Regions from separate parts of the Sphingomonas sp. BE138 genome, predicted to be linked through region 2. Evidence: predicted binding sites of a transcription regulator. Region 2 holds the regulator's gene; each other region holds the start of a gene.

Region 1 (4,910 bases), on a different contig from region 2:
GAGCGGCGCGATTGCGCGCGTAAACCCGGCAGCACCGCGCTGCCGAAACCGCATCTGAGCCGTCGCGCCAAGCGAGATGCCGATGATGTGCTCGAACACCGGACGATCTCTGTGCCACCCGATGCCGGCACCCGGGTCGTAGCGGATGAGCAGGGCCTGGGCGATGTCAGTGGGCTCGAGGCCGGCGAAGGCGGCTGCGCGTATCTTGAGGGGTTCCAGCCATTCCGGGATCGGTTCGGCCGTCCCGAAGCGGCCGGTTTCGAAGTCGTAGGACCATCCATAAGAGCAGGTCAGCCGCTTGCCGGTCCATTGCTGGAAGCGAAACGGGGATAGCTCGGCGCCATCGATGTGGGCGATCAACGCCTGTTCTTCGGCTTGCGCGAGGAAGTCGGCTGCTAAAGCCAGACCAGGCAGCAGCGGCGGGGTGAACAGGTCGGTCTGCATCGCCCCGCTCATCGGCCGCCCTCAAGACCACCGCGGCCGCGCAATAGATTGCCGAGCGGACGCCCGTCCAAGCTGCAATGCGCCACAACGCGGTCATAGCTCCGTCGGCCGGCGTGGCAGGTGAGAGACCGCCCCATGACGATGCTAGCGAGCAATCGCTTCGCACGCTGGCCACCTGGCTCGTTCAGCTCCGGGGCGTCGAAGTCGGCGAGGCGCACCTCGATCCACCGGTCGGGCCGTCCCGCAGGTCCGATGCAAAGCCCGTCGCCATCGCCGACATAACGAACGACACCGGAGAAGGCGGCGCCGCGAGCGGGCAGAACACCCTCGCACGGATCGGCCAATGCGGGTGTCGCCCAGGAAAATGAGGCAACGACCACGCCGAGGACCAATGCCCGACGCAGATTAGGAAAGTTCGGCTCGAACCGTCTCGGATACATCACCACGGTATGTCGTCGTCCGTAATCGCATCGGTCGCCTCCGGCGCGGAGGGTTGGCCAGGCCAAAGGCGTACGCCCGCGTCGGCACGGCGCCTCAGCTCGGCTATGATAGCCACAGCCATGTCCCGATCGCCGTCGTAGCTCGCTATCGTTCGCTCGAATGACGCGGCGAGGTCGGCGGGGGATGTTTGAGGATATTCGAGCAGGATCTCATCGGCCTCTTGGGTCAGCCAATCTTCTACGTCCGCTAGCGCGTCCATGCTCATCCTCCTTTCTTTTCGGTGGTCACAGGGCGAGTTCCGATTGGCTGGTCCCGCCGCCTAGGAGCCGCTCGACGAGGAATGTCCGCTCTGGCGGCGTCTGCAGCAGGTCGATCTCCGGAACGGTAGCGTCGAGCCATTGCATCCGGTGCCGTCGTTCGATGATCGCGCCATGCCGTTCCTGGTAGCGTGCAACCTCCGCGTTCGCCGCGACCGTGATGATACGGAAGCTGAGCGGCCACTCGCCCATCGCCGGCTCCCAGATGGCGGCAAGATAGAAGAAGTTGCCGCTTTCGAGGGTCGCGCGGTAGCGCTTGTCCCCCACGCGCATGTGAAACTCGCTGGCTGGAACCAGGCAGCGATGGCGCGGGAAAGTGCGGCCCTCCGAGCGAACGAACCGCAACGAGGCACCATCGCTGAACCGGGGGTTCGACCCCCATGCCGCCTCGACCATCTCGATTTCGCTGGCGTCATCCGGATTTCGCCTGATGATGGGACGTCTGCCCCCCGGCGGGGCATCGATATCAAATGGTATGGGCGACTCCATCGCGCCGGAACATACTGGGAACGACGACAGGTCGCAAGAAAGGCTGGGGCGCGTGTGCAATGACTATCGGCTTGAGGTGGACGTCGCCTCGATCATGGAGGACTTCGAAGACCTCAAGATCAAGATCAAGACCCCCGAAGGCACGCCAAACGTGGCAGCTCGTGAGGATATCAAGATCAGCGATTCAGCCCCGATAGTACGCGGTGTCGATGGCGAACGTGGCGTGGGCGAGCTGGTCAGTCGTAGATGGAGCTGGCCAGGGCAAGGCGGCAGGCCCGTCTATAACTTCCGCAGCGAAGGTCGCGAATTTTCCTCCGGCCGCTGCCTAATCCTCGCCGATGGCTTCTATGAGTTCACCGAACCGCAGCCAGGTCAGAAGCGCAAAACGAAGTGGCTATTCACGTTGAAGGGACACGACTGGTTCTGCATCGCCGGCATCTGGCGCACAGCGCCATCCGGCGAAGCCTGGACCATGCTGACCATGGAGCCGGGCGAGGATGTCGCGCCATATCATCATCGTCAGATAATGCCACTGACACGCGACCAGTGGGCCGACTGGCTCGATCCGTCGGTGCCGGCGAAGGATGTGCTGCGAGCGTTGCCGAAAGGCAGCTTGCCGGTCACGCGCGTGTTCCCGGCCGCAGAACCGGCGCTGCTCTGACATGCCGGGGACCAACTCGCTCGACCGCTTCGTCGAGGCTCAAACCCTCAGCTACAAGACCGCGCTCGCCGAGATCCGGCGCGGGGCCAAGCGCTCGCACTGGATGTGGTATGTTTTTCCACAGTTCGCCGGGCTCGGGCGCAGTTCGACCGCGCAGCATTTCGCCGTCCGGTCGCTCGAAGAGGCCCGCGCTTATCTCGACCACGCCGTATTGGGTCCGCGCTATCTCGAATGCGTCGCTGCGCTGCAGGATCTCGCGACAAGCAATGCCGAGGCTGTGTTCGGCGACATCGATGCCACGAAGCTGCGCTCATCGCTCACTCTGTTCGAGGCAGCCCGTCCCAACGCGCTCATCGCCGCGGCGCTCGACCGTTGGTTTGGCGGCGAGCGCGACCCGTTAACGCTGCGGCTGATCGGGGACGAGGCGCCCACAGGCTAAGCCGCTACATGTTAACGCCCGAGAGACGGATAGCTTGGGCGATCGAACCCGCGAGTTGCGTATCGAAGTCATGCGGCTTGGTAATCAATCATCCGGCTTGACGAATCCCAAGAGTAAGCGGAACATAAAAGGAACAAGTGAGTCGATGCTGACCGATGCCCGTACCTTCGTCGTCCCCCGATCGGCCCGGTGCCGATCAAATAGCCGCGCTTCGCGCGCAGCTTGCGCAGGCCCAGAGCCAGCGCGGGCCGGTGCTGGCGTTCGGACTGGAAGCGGTCGATAGCCAGATTGCCGGCGGCGGGCTCGACGGCGCCGGGCTCCACGAGATAGCCGCTGCCACCGCCTCGCTGAACGACGACGCGGCCGCCACGCTGTTCGCAGCCGGTATCGCCGCCCGATTCGCAGCACAGCCAGGATTCACAGTGCTGTGGGCGCTGAGCCGCTATGACCTTTATGCGCCGGGGCTGGAACAGGTCGGGCTCGGCCCTGAGCGTATTTTCCACGCCGAGGCGGGCAAGGATGCCGAGGTGCTGGCATTGGCCGAGGATGCGTTGCGGTTCGGCTCGCTTGCCTGCGTGGTCGCCGAGGTGAAGTCGGCCGACCAGACCGCGACCCGCCGGCTCCAGCTCGCCGCATCGGATGGCGGGACGCCGATCCTGCTCTACCGCCGGCATCGCTCGCTCGATCGCTGTCCGCTCGGTCAGCCCTCGTCGGCGATGACCCGCTGGCGGATCGGCTGCGTGTCGTCAGCCAGGCTGCCCTACCCCGGCGTCGGTCGTCCGCGCTGGTCGGTCGAGCTGGTCCGGCAGCGCAACGGTAATCCCTTCTCCCTCGAACTCGATGCGTGTGATGACCAGGGTCGCCTCGCTCTACCTGCCCCAGCTCGCCATCGAGCGGTTGCGGCGGTCGGAGCGGCCAGCCAAGCTGCCTGAGGCGCTGCCGGCCCCCACACGCTCGAGGTTCGCACCGCCGATCGATGACGATCCTGGCGCCTGCTCGGTGCCGCGCGGCGGCGGCTGGCGGCCGGGCGCCCGCTGGGCGCTCGTTGATCATGGCGCCGCGGCCTGGCCACGCGACGGCGCTCCGCCGCGCGCGTCGGTCGAGGACGCGATCGCCTCGCTGCCCGCGCATCAACAACCGCCCAAGCGCATGCTCGGCCGGCGCAGCGAACCTGCCGATCATCCGTTCAAGGCAATGCCGCCCGACGAAGGTGCCCCGGCGCGCAGGCCTGCCATGCCGGCCCCGATCGCTCAGACATGGGGTCGCCCGACCGTCCTGATCGAGCGGATCGGCCAGAAGGACGTGTTGACCGCCACGTGCCCGGCCGCACTCGAGCTGGGCCTGCGCCCCGGCATGGCTGCGGCCTATGCGCGCGCGCTCGTCGCCGATCTCGACGTGCGCGACGCCGAGCCCGATGAGGATCGCGCTTGGCTCGACCGGCTGGCGCTTCATGCGGTCGGCCATTGGACGCCTTCCGCCAGCGTCGCCGGACCGGATGGCTTGTGGCTCGATCTCACCGGCACCACCCATCTGTTCGGTGGCGAGCCGCACTTCTGCCGCCGGTTACTGCGCTTCCTCCAGCGCATCGGCTTCACCGCCAGCATCGCGATCGCCGGCACCCCGGGCGCAGCGCATGCGCTGGCGCGCTACGGCGACAAGCCGGCCACCATCCTGCCACCTGGCACCGAAGCCGAGACCCTCGCCGACCTGCCGCTTGCCGCGCTGCGACTGACGCCGGAGGCGTTGCATGCGGCCGCCAGGTTCGGGCTGGAGCGGATTTCCGACCTCTATCCGATGCCGCGCGGTCCGCTCGCGCGCCGGCTCGGCATGGCGACGGTCACTCGCCTCGACCAGGCCCGCGGCATGGTCGCCGAGCCGATCGTCCCGGTGGTACCCTTCGAAGAGCCGCGCGTGATGCGCCGGCTGCTGGAACCGATCGGTACAGCTGAGGCGATCACCCAGGTGATTGGCGATCTCGTCGACGACATGGTGGCGGTGCTGCAGGCACGGGGGCTCGGTCTTCGCGCCGCGGTGCTGACCTGCTTGCGCGTCGACGGCGACGAGCAGCGTATCGGTCTTGGTACCGCGCGGGCAACGCGCGACGCGAAGCATCTCACGC
Region 2 (4,910 bases):
CGCCGAGATCAAGAAGGCCAGCCCGTCCAAGGGCCTGATCCGCGCCGACTTCGATCCCCCCGCGCACGCCCGCGCCTATGCGGCAGGCGGCGCGACCTGCCTCTCCGTGCTCACCGACGCGCCCTATTTCCAGGGGCACGAGGACTACCTGATTGCCGCACGCGCCGCCTGCACGCTACCGGTGCTGCGCAAGGACTTCACCGTCGATCCCTGGCAGGCGCTGGAGGCGCGCAGCATCGGCGCCGACGCGATCCTGCTGATCGTCGCCGCGCTCGACGACGCCTGCCTTGCCGAATGCGAGGCCGCCGCCATCGAACAGGGGCTCGACGTGCTGGTCGAGGTGCATGACGAGGCCGAGCTGGAGCGCGCCGGCCGGCTGCGTTCGCGCCTCATCGGCGTCAACAACCGCAACCTGAAGACCTTCGAGGTCGACTTCCGCCGCACCTATGCGCTCCTGTCGCACGCGCCGTCGGACGCCACCTTCGTGGCCGAGAGCGGGCTGACCACCCGCGCCGACCTCGACGAACTCGCCGCGCACGGCGTACACTGCTTCCTGATCGGCGAGGCGTTGATGCGCCAGCCCGACGTCGCCGCCGCCACCCGCGCGCTGGTCGGCTAGGTGACCGCGCTCACCCATCTCGACGCCGATGGCGCCGCGCACATGGTCGATGTCGGCGACAAGGCGGTCACCCGCCGCGAGGCGGTCGCGACCGGCCGGATCGTCATGTCGCCCGACGCGCTGGCCGCGATCCGCGACGGCGCGGTCAAGAAGGGCGACGTGCTCGCGGTCGCGCGTGTCGCCGGGATCATGGCCGCCAAGCGCACCAGCGACCTCATCCCCTTGTGCCACCCGCTCCCGATCACGCGGGTCGCTCTCGACCTGTCGCTCGCCGACGACGGTCTCGCCGCGGTCGCGACGGTCGCCACAGACGGCAAGACCGGCGTCGAGATGGAAGCGCTCACCGCCGTCTCGACGGCGCTGCTAACCGTCTACGACATGGCCAAGGCCATCGACAAGACGATGACGATTCAGGACATTCGGATCCTCCAAAAACGCGGCGGCCGCTCCGGCGACTGGCGCGCGCCATGACCCTGCTTCCCGTCGCAGCGGCACAGGCGCGGGTCCTTGCGCTCGGGCGCGCGGTCGACAGCGTCGAGGTGCCGCTTCACGAGGCGCTGGGACGCTGGGCGACCGCCGCGGTCGTCGCGCGACGGACCCAGCCCGCGAGCGACCTGTCCGCCATGGATGGTTATGCGCTGCGCTTCGCCGACCTCTCCAGTCCCTTCCACGTCATAGGAGAGAGCGCCGCCGGCGCGCCGTTCGCCGGCACCGTTGCTGCCGGTCAGGCGGTGCGCATCTTCACGGGCGCCGCGATGCCCGCCGGGGCCGACACGGTGCTGGTCCAGGAAGAGGCCGCGCGCGACGGCGCGATCCTGACGCTCGCCGGCGAAGGCCCCGCGCACGCTGGTCGCAACGTTCGCCCGCGCGGGCTCGACTTTGCGTGCGGCGACATATTGGTCGCGCCCGGCGAGCGGCTGACGCCCGCGCGGCTTGCGGTCGCCGCGACCGGCGGGGTGGCGCGGATCGCGGTTGCGCGGCCGGTCCGCGTCGCGCTGGCCGCGACCGGCGACGAACTGGTCGAGCCCGGCACCGCGAGCCCCCTCACCGCCGACGACGCGCTGCCCGAGTCGAACCGCCTGCTGCTGCGCGCGCTGCTCGCTGACCTGGGGGTCGAGATCGTCGACCTGGGCATCCTCCCCGACCGGCTCGACCGCCTGACCCATGCCTTCGCGACGGTCGATGCCGACGTGCTGGTCACCACCGGCGGTGCGTCGGTCGGCGACCACGACCTCGTCCGCCCGGCGCTCGCCGCCGCGGGCGCCACGCTCGATTTCTGGCGCATCGCGCTGCGCCCCGGCAAGCCGATGCTCGCCGGGCGGCGCGGCGACATGGCGGTGGTCGGGTTGCCGGGCAATCCGGTGTCGGCGTTCGTCACCGCGTTGCTGTTCGTCCGCCCGCTCGTCGCGCATCTCGCCGGCGCAGCGCAGCCGTTCCCGCCCGTGTCCCGCGCGCTCCTCGGCGAGGACCTGCCCGCCAACGGCGAGCGCACCGACTATCTGCGCGCCGAACTGCGCGACGGACGCGCCTTTGCCTCGACCATCCAGGACAGCTCGATGCTGCGGACGCTGGCGCGCTCGACCTGCCTGATCGTGCGCGAACCGCACGCTCCCACGGCGCGCGCAGGCGACTCGGCGGAAATCCTGATGATCGCTTGACGGACAGCATTATGTTCCATAAAGGTTCGCAATCCGTTCACTAGGGAGGCGCCGGAACATGCTGACGCGCAAGCAGCACGAGCTGATCTGCTTCATCGAGGACCGGCTCGCCGACAGTGGCGTGTCCCCCTCGTTCGAGGAGATGAAGGACGCGTTGGAGCTCAAGAGCAAGTCCGGGGTCCACCGTCTCATCAGCGCGCTCGAGGAGCGCGGCTATCTGCGCCGCCTGCCCAACCGTGCCCGCGCGCTCGAGGTGCTCAAGACGCCCGAGCGCGGGGGCGAGACGAAGAAGGTCGCGCCGCCCTCGATCAAGCGCAGCATGCCCGAGCCGGCCAATGACGTGGTCGAGATCCCGCTCCACGGCCGCATCGCGGCTGGTGTGCCGATCGAGGCATTTGAGGGGTCGACGATGCTGCCGGTCCCGGCGGCGCTGCTCGGCGCGGGCGAGCATTTCGCGCTTGAGGTAGCCGGCGATTCGATGGTCGAGGCGGGCATCTTCGACGGCGACTATGCGCTGATCCGCCGCCAGGAAGTGGCGCGCGACGGCGAGATCGTGGTCGCGCTGATCGAGGACAGCGAGGCGACGCTGAAGTATTTCCGCCACGAAGGCGGGATGATCCGCCTCGATCCCGCCAACCGCGCCTACGACCCGCAACGTTATGCTCCTGCGCAGGTCCGCGTTCAGGGCAAGCTCGCCGGGCTGCTGCGCCGCTATTCCTGAACACAGACGATCTCGTCGCCCCTCTTAGGGGCGTAAGGGATGCGCAGACCTAGTCTGTGTGCGGCAAAACTTTAGTCGAAGCTGGTGGAGGGATGGCGCGATTGCCGTCGTGCGATACGTTCAAACAGGGCCGCGTACGCGACTTCTGCAAGCATCCGAGCGGCATGCCTGGAAAGAGCGCCTCGACGCCATCGCTTGTCACGATGTCGCCGCTGGACTCCGGTGGCCGTTCTCGCACGTTCGATGACACCATCCGCACGCAGCTTCGACAATCGCACGGACCGGTGCAAGCATCCGATGCGCGGCGCCGCGGTCACTTGTCCGGATCGCCGGTGCGCGCCGCCACGACCCACGGATGCGCATCGCCCGCGCGTCGCACCGTTGTCACCCGACCGGTGGCGAACGTCACCGCCACCCCGCCAGTGTACGCCAGTGTCGCGCGGTCGAGCGTCAGCCACCGCCCGCGGCACCGCCGCGGCAGTCGCCGCTCGCTGATCACCACATCCGCCTGCCGGCATAGCGGCACCAGCGCCGCGGCCGGCACCAGATAGCCGCTGCGCGTCGCCAGCACTCGCCACCGTCGTTCATCGACCCGCCGCTCCATCCAGCACAAGTCGCGGTTGCACCGCGCACCGCTCGCCTCGCTCAGCAGGTGCGGTTCGCCGTCCAGCCCGCCCGCCTCCGCGAGCAGCCCGCGCATGTAGTCGCCCGTGCGGTCGCGCAACACCGCCACCCCGCCCGCTTGGTCGCGCAGCGCCAGATGCCGGCCGTCACCGGTGACGATCAGGTCGGGCACCGGCGTCGCCACCGTCCAGGCGACCCCGATGGCGATCGGCAGCCATCCGGCATGGCGCCACCGCGTCCGCCAGATCGCCAGCCACAATCCACCGGCCACGATCGCAGCGAACGCGGCGTGGGGCATCACCGGCACCGCCGCCACGGCGCCAGGCGCCGCTGCCACGCCCCGCGCGATCCGCAGCAGCACCGCCAGCCCCTGCCCGACGATCCACCATGCCGGCGCACCCAGCCCCACGCCGTCGAGCAGCAGCGCCGCCGCCTCCGCGGGCATCACCACGAACGTCGTCAGCGGGATCGCAACGATATTGGCGAGCGCCCCGTACAATCCGGCCTGATGGAAGTGGAAGATCGCAATCGGCATCAGCGTCAGCTCGACGGCCACGCCGGTCAGCAGCAACGAGGCGAGCTCGCGCATCAGCCCGCGCCATCGTGGCTCGTCATGCGCCGCGAACCAGCCGCGCACGCGTGGATGCTCGTGCAGCGCGACGATCGCGGTCACCGCCGCGAACGACAGCTGAAAGCTGGCGCCCACCAGCGACTCGGGCCAGGCCAGCAGTACGACCAGTGCGCCGGCCGCCACCAGCCGCAGCGTCAGCGCCTCGCGGCCCAGCGCCAGTGCTGCGAGCACCATCAGCGCCGCGACGCAGCTGCGGATCGTCGGTACCTGCGCGCCCGTCAACCAGGTATATCCGATCGCCGCCACCGCCCCCGCCGCGGCGGCGATCAGCGGCAGCCGCCCGGTCAGCGCCAGCCGCGGCGACAGCGCCAGCAGCCGCAGCGTCAACCACATCACCAGCCCGACCGCCGCGGCGATGTGCAGCCCGCTGACCGACAGCAGATGCGCCAGTCCGGCTTGGCGCATCGCCTCGGCGTCGGGCTCGGCGATCGCGCCGGTGTCGCCGGTCGCCAGTGCCGCCGCGACCCCGCCCGCGCTGCCCGGCAGCCGCGCCTCGATATGGCGGGCCAAGCGTGCGCGCACCTCTGCGCGATCGTCCGCCGCCGGGCGCACCACCGTCACCGGCACAAACCCGCGCCCGCTTGCGCCCAGCCCCTGGAACCACGCGACCCGCGCGAAGTCGTAGGCGCCGGGCACCGCCGGCGGCGCAGGCGGCAT
Region 3 (4,910 bases), on a different contig from region 2:
CGCGAAGAAGCGCATCGGCTCGGGGGTCGCGGTGCTGGTCGCGGTCAACGACGGCCGCGCCTCGGTCGCGGTCGGCGTGACCGACGATCTGGTCGCCTCGGTCAGTGCGGTCGACCTGCTACGCCGCGCGGTCGCGGTGCTCGGCGGGCAGGGCGGCGGCGGCCGTCCCGACATGGCGCAGGGCGGCGGGCCGGACGCGACCAAGGCCGACGAGGCGGTCGCTGCGGTGCGTGCGGCACTGGAGGAGCGACAAGTCGCCGCGTGAACGGTGCTTCGGCGGGACCGTCCCCGGACCGGCCGTGTCGAACCCGTTGACGCACGTATCAAGCGACCCGCCGTTCGAGAAATCGGGACGCACCGGGCCCGTTGATCCGACGTTCGTGTTGATCGGATCGGCTTCTTGGCGAGTGAGCATGTGACCAGGCGCCGCTTGGAACACGCACTTGCCACAGCCTCGGCGTGAACGGGTCAGATCGTCGGGCTGGGCCCTCCGATGACGCCACGCACGAAAACGCCGCCCGCGTCTTGCGACACCGGCGGCGCTCGCTCATTCGGCAAGGATCAGCGCGGCGTGCGCTTGGTCTTTGCCTTCACCGACGCGTTCGCATCGGCGCTGGCGCCTCCCGCCACTGCACCGACTGCGCCGGTAGCAGCGGTCGCCGCCCCGCCGACCGCCGCGCCTGCGGCATCGGTGGCGGCGCCGGCCGCGTTCGTTGCCGCGCCGGCCGCCTGGCCCATCGCCGCCTTCAGCTGCGCTGCGGTCATGCCGAGCGTGATGCCCTGCGGTCCGGGGCCGAAGCCGGTGGTCGGCAGCACTGCGTCACCATCGGTGGTGGTCAGCGTCACACCGCTGGCGTCGACCGACTTGATCGTGCCCAGCTGCGCACCGCCGGTGCCGTAGACGGTGGCGCCCGGCACCAGCTTGGCCTTGAAGTCGGCGCTAGCCTGCGCCTGCTGCTGCCCGGCCGCGGCTTCCAGCTGTGCCTTGGTCATCGCCAGCACGGGACCCTGTGCGCCCTTGCCGAGCGAGGTCAGCGGGATCGCCGCCTTGACGGTGCCGGTGTTCACCACCGCATTGGTACCGTCGGTCGATTCGACGGTGCCCACGACGCCGCCCGAGGTGTCGTACACGGTCGCGCCGGTGGTGACGGCGGCGGTCGCCGACGTGGTGGCCTGCGCCGGAGCTGCGGCCGGGGCCTGCGCAAGCGCGGCGCCCGGGACGAGAGCGGCGGAAGCCAGGGCGAGAACGGCAAAATGCTTCACGAGGAACTCCTATACTCGTTGGCAGAAATGCTGGGTCGACAGCGAAACGGTCGGCCGTCGACAGGGTTCCGAACCTGCAACATCGCACCTGTCGCCACGGTGAACACCTTGTTCATCTTATGGGTGTTCCGGAATCGTTCCTGATGCGCTAGGCGCAAACAATGGCGAAGGTTCAGAAGAGATTTGTGTGCCAGTCGTGCGGCTCGGTCAGTCATCGCTGGCAGGGGCAATGCGCCGATTGCTCGGAATGGAACACATTGGTCGAGGAGGCACCGCTCAACGCCACGCCGTTTCAGGCGAAGCACAATCTGCAAGGCGGCGGACGGCTGATCGCGCTGACCGCGCTCGACACGCCGTCCGCCTTGCCCGACCGCCTGCCGTTCGGCATCGCGGAGTTCGACCGTGCGCTCGGCGGCGGGCTGGTCGCGGGATCGGCGACGCTGATCGGCGGCGATCCGGGGATCGGCAAGTCGACCTTGCTGCTCCAGGCCGCAGCGCAGCTGGCGCGCGCCGGGCACGACGTCGCCTATGTCTCCGGCGAGGAGGCCGCGGACCAGGTGCGGCTTCGCGCGCAGCGTCTGGGGCTCGGCGATGCACCGGTGCGGCTGGCGGCGGCAACGTCCACGCGCGACATCCTGACCACCCTGGGCAACGGTACGCCGCCGCGGCTGCTGGTGATCGACTCGATCCAGACGATGCATTCCGACCTGATCGAGGGTGCGCCCGGCACCGTCAGCCAGGTGCGCGCCACCGCGCAGGAGCTGATCCGCTTCGCCAAGGAGCGCGGCACCGCGGTGGTGCTGGTCGGGCATGTCACCAAGGATGGGACGATCGCCGGCCCGCGGGTGCTCGAACACATGGTCGACACGGTGCTCGCCTTCGAGGGCGAGCGCAGCCATCAATATCGTATCCTGCGCAGCCTGAAGAACCGCTTCGGCGGCACCGACGAGATCGGCGTCTTCGCGATGGCCGGCGACGGCCTGGTGGAAGTATCGAACCCCTCCGCGCTGTTCCTCACGCAGCGTGACGAGGGCGTGACCGGCGCCACCGTCTTCCCTGCGCTGGAGGGGACGCGGCCGGTGCTGGTCGAGATCCAGGCGCTGGTGGTGCGCGTGGCGAGCGGCGCGACCCCGCGGCGCTCGGTCGTCGGCTGGGATTCGGGGCGGCTGGCGATGATCCTGGCGGTGCTCGAGGCGCGCTGCGGCCTCAGCTTTTCGACGTGCGAGGTCTATCTGAACGTCGCCGGCGGCTACCGCGTGCAGGATCCGGCCGCCGATCTGGCGGTCGCCGCCGCTTTGGTCTCGGCGCTCAGCGAACGGCCGGTGCCCGCCGAGGCGGTCGCATTCGGCGAGATCGCGCTGTCGGGCGAGCTGCGCCCGGTGTCGCACGCGCCGCTGCGGCTGAAGGAGGCGGCGAAGCTCGGCTTCGACCGCGCGCTGCTGCCCGCCGCAGTCGAGAAGGCCGCGATGCGCCAGTCGGCGTTCCGCACCCTCGGGCAGTTCGTCGACCATCTGCTCGGGCGCGGCTGAGCCGGCTGTCCTTCCTGCGCCAACATATGCGAGACTGGCGACCGAGCGATGCGAGCGCGACGATCGCCGAGTGCGGCAGCCCGTTTCGCGACCCCTTCGCCAACTTCCGGGCCTAGCCGGGCGGCGGATCGGGTCATAAGAGGGAGCCATGAACCTGGAACCGCTCGATATCGTCGTCCTCGTGCTCGTCGCGCTGGCGGCGATCGGCGGGGCGCGGCGCGGGTTCGTCGGCGAGGTACTGGCGCTGTTCGCGTGGGTGGCGATGATCTTCGCCTTGAAGATCTTCCACCTGCCGCTCGCCCAGGCGCTGGCCGGCACCGTCGCCAGCGTGTCGGGCGCGGCGGTGCTGGCGTTCGTGCTGCTGACCGGCGGCACCTATGTGGTCAGCCGGATCGTCATCAACGCCATCGCGGCGCGCACCCGCACGTCGGTTCTGGGGCCGATCGACCGCGCGCTGGGCTTCGGCTTCGGCGCGCTCAAGGGATTGATCCTGGCCAGCCTTGCCTATCTTTTCCTGATCCTCGCGCTCGATCTCGCCGGCGGCGGGCCGACGCGGCGCCCGGCATGGCTGACGACCGCGCGCACGTATCCGCTGCTGGCCGCGACCAGCGGCGCGGTGGCCGATTTCGTCGATCGGCGCCGCAAGGGCCAGCCGGTGTTCGGCTCTCGCACCCCCTCCCGCAACGGCGAACCTTCCTCATGAGCCTCGACCTCTACACCCCCGACATCAGTGCGCTGGCGGTCGGCAATCCCTTTCCGGACCGGCTGGCCGACGCCACCGGCTCGGCGGAGCGGCGCTCGCCGATCTGCGGCAGCCGCGTGACCGTCGACGTCCGGCTGGACGAAGACGGGCGCGTCGCGGCGGTCGGCACGCAGGTGCGGGCCTGCCTGCTCGGCCAGGCGTCCTCGACGTTGATGGCGCGCCACGTCGTCGGCCGCTCGGTCGATGAACTGGAGGCGGCCCGCGACGCGCTCACCGCCTGGCTGGCGGGGGAGGGAGGGGCGCCGGATTGGCCGGGGCTGACGATCTTCACGCCGGGGCTGAAGCTGACCGCGCGCCACCCCTCGATCCGACTGGCGTTCGAGGCGGCGGCCGACGCCGCGGCGCAGGCGCGCGACGGAGCGCCGCGCTGATGGAACATGCCGGTATCTCGATGGTGCGCGACGGCACCATCCTGCTCGGATCGGGGCTGATCTTCGTGCTGCTGTTCCGGCGGCTGGGGCTCGGCGCCACGCTGGGCTTCCTGGTCGCCGGCGCGCTGGTCGGGCCGCAGCTGCTGGGGCTCGTCGGCGATGCCGAGAGCAAGCTGGGGTTCGCCGAACTCGGCATCACCCTGCTGCTGTTCATCGTCGGCCTGGAGCTCAGCCCGCAGCGGTTGTGGCGGCTGAAGGAGGACATCTTCGGGCTGGGGCTGATCCAGGTCGTCGCGTGCGGCATCGCTCTGGTCGCGATCCTCGCGCTGGCGGCGCGCTTCTCGCTCGCCGCGGCGCTGGCGGTGGGGATGCCGTTGGCGCTGTCGTCGACCGCGCAGGTCCTGCCGATGCTGCAGAGCGCCGGGCGGCTGCGCACGCCCTTCGGGGAACGTGCCTTCTCGATCCTGCTGTTCCAGGATCTGTCGATCATCCCGATGATCACGATCATCGCGGCGATCAGCCGTAATCCTGCCGATACGGGCGGGCCGTCCGGCTGGCTGCTGGGGCTGTATACGGTGCTGGCGATCGTCGGGCTGGTCGCCGCCGGCCGCTTCGTGCTGCGCCCGTTGTTCCGGCTGATCGGCAATCTCGGCGAGCGCGAGATGTTCGTCTTTGCCGCGCTGTTCACCGTGATCGCGGCGGCGGCGGTAATGGAGTTCCTGGGGCTGTCGACCGCACTCGGCGCGTTCGTGGCGGGTGTGATGCTCGCCGACAGTCCGTACCGCCACGAGTTGGAGGCGGATGTCGAGCCGTTCCGCGCGATCCTGCTCGGGCTGTTCTTCCTGGCGGTCGGCATGATGCTGAACCTGGGCGCGATCGCCGAGCGCCCGGTGTTCGTGGTGACCATGGCCGCCGCGCTGATCGTGGTGAAGGCGATCGTCATTACGCTGCTGGGGCTCGCCTTTCGCATGGCATGGCGGCAGG
Region 4 (4,910 bases), on a different contig from region 2:
CAGCATCGCGAGCAGCACCAGCCACACGCTCAATCGCGCCACGTCGATTGCCACGTCCGACAGCGTCATCGCCCCTTCCCGCCTGCGCCGACGACCGGCGCGCACCTTGTCTCGCGCATCGATCGTCAAGAATCGGTGAAGCGGCGGCGCGCCCGCAAGCACGCCGCCGCCCCACACTTCGTCGAAATCTGATCGATCAGACCATCTGGGGGCGGGTCGCGCCGCTCGCCTTGCGGCGACGGATCGTGGCGCCGACCACACCGAAGCCCAGGATCATCGTCATCCAGGTGTCGGGCTCCGGCACCGCCGCGGTCAGCGACACGTTGTCGAGCAGCAGCGACGGCGGCAGGCCGTTCGGGGTGCCCTTCGCGAGGAACGACAGCGTCTGGCTGGTGCCGCCCGCCACGAAGTCGAGCGAAGCCTTCTTCCAGCCCGAGGCGCCCTTCGGAGCGACGGTCAGCGTCTCGGTCGACTTCACGACGTTGCCCAGCGACACGTCGAAGCGCTGGGTCGTCTGGCCCGGGGTCGTGAACCACGTGACGGCGGCCCAGTCGAAGGTCAGGTTGTAGGTGTTGCCCTGGACCAGCCCGCCGATGACCTGGCTGATCTTGCCGGCGAATGCGGGATCGCCATCGGCCAGGATGTAGTTGCCGTATGCCCAGGTCTTGCCGTTGTCGCCGTTGTAGCCGGTCTCCGAATAATTGCCCTTGAAGTCGCCGAGGCTGGATACGGTGTTGGCCGTGCCGAAGGTGCCGTAGATGTAGTCGTGGTTACCGCCCAGCGAGGTGAAGCCGTCCCCATCCGGGCTGTCGCCCTTGATGAGGAAGTTATAGCCGTAGCCGGTATAGCCGCTGGTCTTCTCGTTCGTCCAGTTGGTGACATTGTTGGTGAACTGGCGGCTGCCATCGACGGTGTTTTGCTCGAAGCCGCCGTTCTTGACCAGGTTCTGCGCCGAAGCGGCACCCGACATCATCATCACGGCGGCGGCAGCCATTGCCAATTTCTTCATGATCGTCCCCTCACGACAACAGCGCCACGCCGTGCCTGTGAGAAATTCGATAGTGTCGCGCGCCGACGACCGTCAACAAGCGACGATCGACCGCTGATTATGCGCCCGATCCCGATTTCAGCCTCTTAGGTAGTAAATGTCTCTTTCTGATACACGCCGGAAAACACCGCTTACCGCCGATTGTACTTTCCGGCATTGCTAAGGAAGGCGTTCACCATGTCGCCGATTACGTCGCCCGGCGTCGCAGCCTCCGACGCGGCGCGCCGGTCCTTGGGTTCGGCGCCGTGATCTTCTTGCGCGGCGGTACGTCCGGCAGGGCGCACGCCGCGCGACAATGCCGCGGTCACGGCCGCGCCCGCGACCGCGGTCAGCGCACCGGCGATCGCCTGCCGCCCCGCCGGCCCCTGCGCCTGCTCGATCAGCTTCTCGCCCGCCTTGCGCAGTTCCTTGGGCACCTTCACCCCCAGCACTTCCTTTGGCAGCTTGCCCTTCTTCTTCTTGGCCATCGTCGCGCGTCTCCTGACTGTCGCAGCGATATAAGACACCGCCGGGGCGGCGCAACCGTCGTGCACATGGCGCGTCTTGCCGCAGTGCGGCACCCGCCCCACATCGCGCGCTGGCTTGCGGGCTGGACGCAGCCGAACAGATATGGAACAGATTCCCCTATGGCATTGACGACGATCTCCGTCCGCGGCGCGCGCGAGCACAATCTCAAGGACGTGAGCGTCGACATTCCGCGCGATACGCTGACGGTCATCACCGGCTTGTCCGGCTCCGGCAAATCGTCGCTCGCCTTCGACACCATCTATGCCGAGGGGCAACGTCGCTACGTCGAATCGCTGTCGGCCTATGCGCGCCAGTTCCTGGAACTGATGCAGAAGCCCGACGTCGACCATATCGAGGGACTGAGCCCCGCGATTTCGATCGAGCAGAAGACCACCAGCCGCAACCCGCGCTCGACGGTGGCGACCGTCACCGAGATCTACGATTACATGCGCCTGCTCTGGGCGCGCGTCGGCGTGCCCTATTCGCCGGTCACCGGCCTGCCGATCGCCGCGCAGACCGTCAGCCAGATGGTCGACCGCGTCATGGCGCTGCCGGAGGGCACGCGGCTCTACCTGCTCGCCCCCGTCGTGCGCGGCCGCAAGGGCGAGTATCGCAAGGAACTGGCCGAGTGGCAGAAGGCGGGCTTCACCCGCGTCCGCATCGACGGCACGATCCACGAGATCGACGAGGCCCCCGCGCTCGACAAGAAGTACAAGCACGATATCGAGGTCGTCGTCGATCGCCTCGCGGTCAACGAAAACGCCGCCACGCGCCTCGCCGACAGTTTCGAGACCGCGCTGAAGCTCGCCGACGGCCTCGCCTATATCGACCCTGCCGATCCGGTCGAGCCGCGCACCCCCGAAAGCGTCGTGCTCGGCGATCACGCGCCCCCGGGCCGCATCGTCTTTTCCGAGCGGTTCGCCTGCCCCGTCAGCGGCTTCACCATCGCCGAGATCGAGCCGCGCCTCTTCTCCTTCAACGCTCCCCAGGGCGCCTGCCCGGCCTGCGACGGGCTGGGCGAGAAGCTGGTCTTCGACGAGGACCTGATCGTCCCCAACCACGAACTGTCGATCAAGAAGGGCGCGGTCGTCCCCTGGGCGAAGTCCAACCCGCCCTCGCCCTATTACATGCAGGTGATGGCCAGCCTCGCGCGCGAGTTCGGCTTCTCGCTCGACACCGCCTGGCGCGACCTCCACCCCGAAGTCGCCGACAAGATCCTCTACGGCACCGAAGGGAAGGCGGTCACGCTCACCTTCGTCGACGGCAAGAAGAGCTACGACGTCAAGAAGCCGTTCGAGGGCGTCATCGGCAACCTCAACCGCCGCCTGCTCCAGACCGAGAGCGCGTGGATGCGCGAGGAGCTGTCCAAATACCAGTCGTCGCAACCGTGCGAGGTCTGCAAGGGCGCGCGCCTCAAGCCCGAGGCGCTGGCGGTCAAGATCGCGCAGCAGGACATCAGCCACGCGACCCGCATGAGCGTGGTCGACGCGCTCGCCTTCTTCACCGACCTGCCCAACCACCTCGGCGACCAGCAGCGCGCCATCGCCGAGCGCATCCTGAAGGAGATCATCGAGCGGCTCGGCTTCCTCAACAACGTCGGGCTCGACTATCTCAACCTCGACCGCACCAGCGGCACGCTGTCGGGCGGCGAGAGCCAGCGCATCCGCCTCGCGTCGCAGATCGGCAGCGGGCTGTCGGGCGTCCTCTACGTCCTCGACGAGCCGTCGATCGGCCTGCACCAGCGCGACAACGACATGCTGCTCGCCACGCTGCGCCGCCTGCGCGACCTCGGCAACACCGTCATCGTCGTCGAGCATGACGAGGATGCGATCCGCATGGCCGATTACGTGATCGACATGGGGCCGGGCGCGGGCGTCCACGGCGGGCAGGTCGTGGCGCAGGGCACCGTCAAGCAACTGCTGAAGTCGAAGACCTCGATCACCGCCGACTACCTCAACGGCACACGGCAAGTCGCCGTCCCGGCCAAGCGCCGCAAGGGCAGCGGCAAGAAGCTGACCGTCCACAACGCCACCGCCAACAACCTCACCGGCGTCACCGCGTCGATCCCGCTCGGCACCTTCACCTGCATCACCGGCGTGTCCGGCTCGGGCAAGTCCAGCTTCACGATCGACACGCTCTATGCCGCCGCGGCGCGCACGCTCAACGGCGCGCGCATCCTGGCGGGCAAGCACGACAAGATCACCGGGCTCCAGCATCTCGACAAGGTCATCGACATCGACCAGTCGCCGATCGGCCGCACCCCGCGCTCCAACCCCGCCACCTACACCGGCGCCTTCACGCAGATCCGCGACTGGTTCGCCGGGCTGCCGGAATCGCAGGCGCGCGGCTACAAGCCCGGCCGCTTCAGCTTCAACGTCAAGGGCGGGCGGTGCGAGGCGTGCCAGGGCGACGGCGTGCTCAAGATCGAGATGCACTTCCTCCCCGACGTCTATGTCACCTGCGACGTCTGCCACGGCGCGCGCTACAATCGCGAGACGCTGGAGGTGAAGCACAAGGGCCACAGCATCGCCGACGTGCTCGACATGACCGTCGAGGATGCCGCGTCGTTCTTCGCCAACGTGCCGCCGATCCGCGACAAGATGGCGATGCTGGTCGAGGTCGGCCTCGGCTACGTCAAGGTCGGGCAACAGGCGACGACGCTGTCGGGCGGCGAGGCGCAGCGCGTGAAGCTCGCCAAGGAACTCAGCCGCCGCGCCACCGGCAACACGCTCTACATCCTCGACGAACCGACCACCGGGCTGCATTTCGAGGACGTCCGCAAGCTCCTCGAAGTCCTCCACGCGCTCGTCGAGCAGGGCAACACCGTGGTGGTGATCGAACACAATCTCGACGTCATCAAGACCGCCGACTGGATCGTCGACCTCGGCCCGGAAGGCGGCGTGAAGGGCGGCGAGATCGTCGCGGCGGGGACGCCGGAGGACGTGGTGAAGGAGCCGCGCAGCTTTACGGGGAAGTATCTGGCGCCTTTGTTGGGGAAGGAAACCAAGGCGGCATGAGCGGCTACCGGCCTGCGTTCGAGGCCGGGCTCCGCCTGCTCGCCCGCGCCAGCGAACTGATGGAGCGTCGCGGCTTCGCGCGACCGGTGCTGGTCGGCGGCGGCGCGGTCGAACTCTACACGCAAAGCGCCGTCACAACCGGCGACTTCGACGTGGTCACGCCGCGTCAGGAGGCGTTCGAAGAAGCGCTACTACAACTCGGCTTCGTGCAGCCCGCCGGTACAGGGCATGTTCCCAACGGCTGGCTGCACCCCGAGTTGCTGCTCGGCTTCGAAGTCGTCGCCTCGACCCTGCTTGACGGGGCCGCCGACCCGAACCGCTTATTGCTGCTTGACATG

Evidence for each region. The regulator LexA, encoded in region 2, represses DNA repair genes until DNA is damaged. The targets are predictions, from matches to a motif close to GTTCCNCNCTTGTTCT.
Region 1: J2Y58_RS17625 (ImuA family protein) is a predicted target of LexA. The motif match lies at 2,911-2,926, and genes of this name have one in related genera.
Region 3: radA (DNA repair protein RadA) is a predicted target of LexA. The motif match lies at 1,389-1,404, and genes of this name have one in related genera.
Region 4: uvrA (excinuclease ABC subunit UvrA) is a predicted target of LexA. The motif match lies at 1,649-1,664, and genes of this name have one in related genera.

Annotation. Positions count from the first base shown of each region.
Region 1 is NZ_JAVDUC010000020.1:15,631-20,540, forward strand. Features, by position in the region: gene J2Y58_RS17600 (alpha-ketoglutarate-dependent dioxygenase AlkB) at 1-444, opposite strand, end outside; gene J2Y58_RS17605 (hypothetical protein) at 884-1,144, opposite strand; gene J2Y58_RS17610 (SOS response-associated peptidase family protein) at 1,170-1,598, opposite strand; gene J2Y58_RS17615 (SOS response-associated peptidase) at 1,633-2,352, shown strand; gene J2Y58_RS17620 (DUF1810 domain-containing protein) at 2,354-2,791, shown strand; gene J2Y58_RS17625 (ImuA family protein) at 2,947-3,723, shown strand; gene J2Y58_RS17630 (DUF6504 family protein) at 3,641-4,910, shown strand, end outside.
Region 2 is NZ_JAVDUC010000001.1:114,938-119,847, reverse strand. Features, by position in the region: gene trpC (indole-3-glycerol phosphate synthase TrpC) at 1-619, shown strand, start outside; gene moaC (cyclic pyranopterin monophosphate synthase MoaC) at 620-1,090, shown strand; gene J2Y58_RS00550 (molybdopterin molybdotransferase MoeA) at 1,087-2,277, shown strand; gene lexA (transcriptional repressor LexA) at 2,336-2,998, shown strand; gene J2Y58_RS00540 (ComEC/Rec2 family competence protein) at 3,312-4,910, opposite strand, start outside.
Region 3 is NZ_JAVDUC010000011.1:79,230-84,139, forward strand. Features, by position in the region: gene alaS (alanine--tRNA ligase) at 1-265, shown strand, start outside; gene J2Y58_RS14185 (hypothetical protein) at 562-1,263, opposite strand; gene radA (DNA repair protein RadA) at 1,425-2,792, shown strand; gene J2Y58_RS14195 (CvpA family protein) at 2,941-3,495, shown strand; gene J2Y58_RS14200 (iron-sulfur cluster assembly scaffold protein) at 3,492-3,926, shown strand; gene J2Y58_RS14205 (cation:proton antiporter) at 3,926-4,910, shown strand, end outside.
Region 4 is NZ_JAVDUC010000003.1:156,835-161,744, forward strand. Features, by position in the region: gene J2Y58_RS05775 (sterol desaturase family protein) at 1-69, opposite strand, end outside; gene J2Y58_RS05780 (PEPxxWA-CTERM sorting domain-containing protein) at 197-1,009, opposite strand; gene J2Y58_RS05785 (hypothetical protein) at 1,180-1,515, opposite strand; gene uvrA (excinuclease ABC subunit UvrA) at 1,675-4,572, shown strand; gene J2Y58_RS05795 (hypothetical protein) at 4,569-4,910, shown strand, end outside.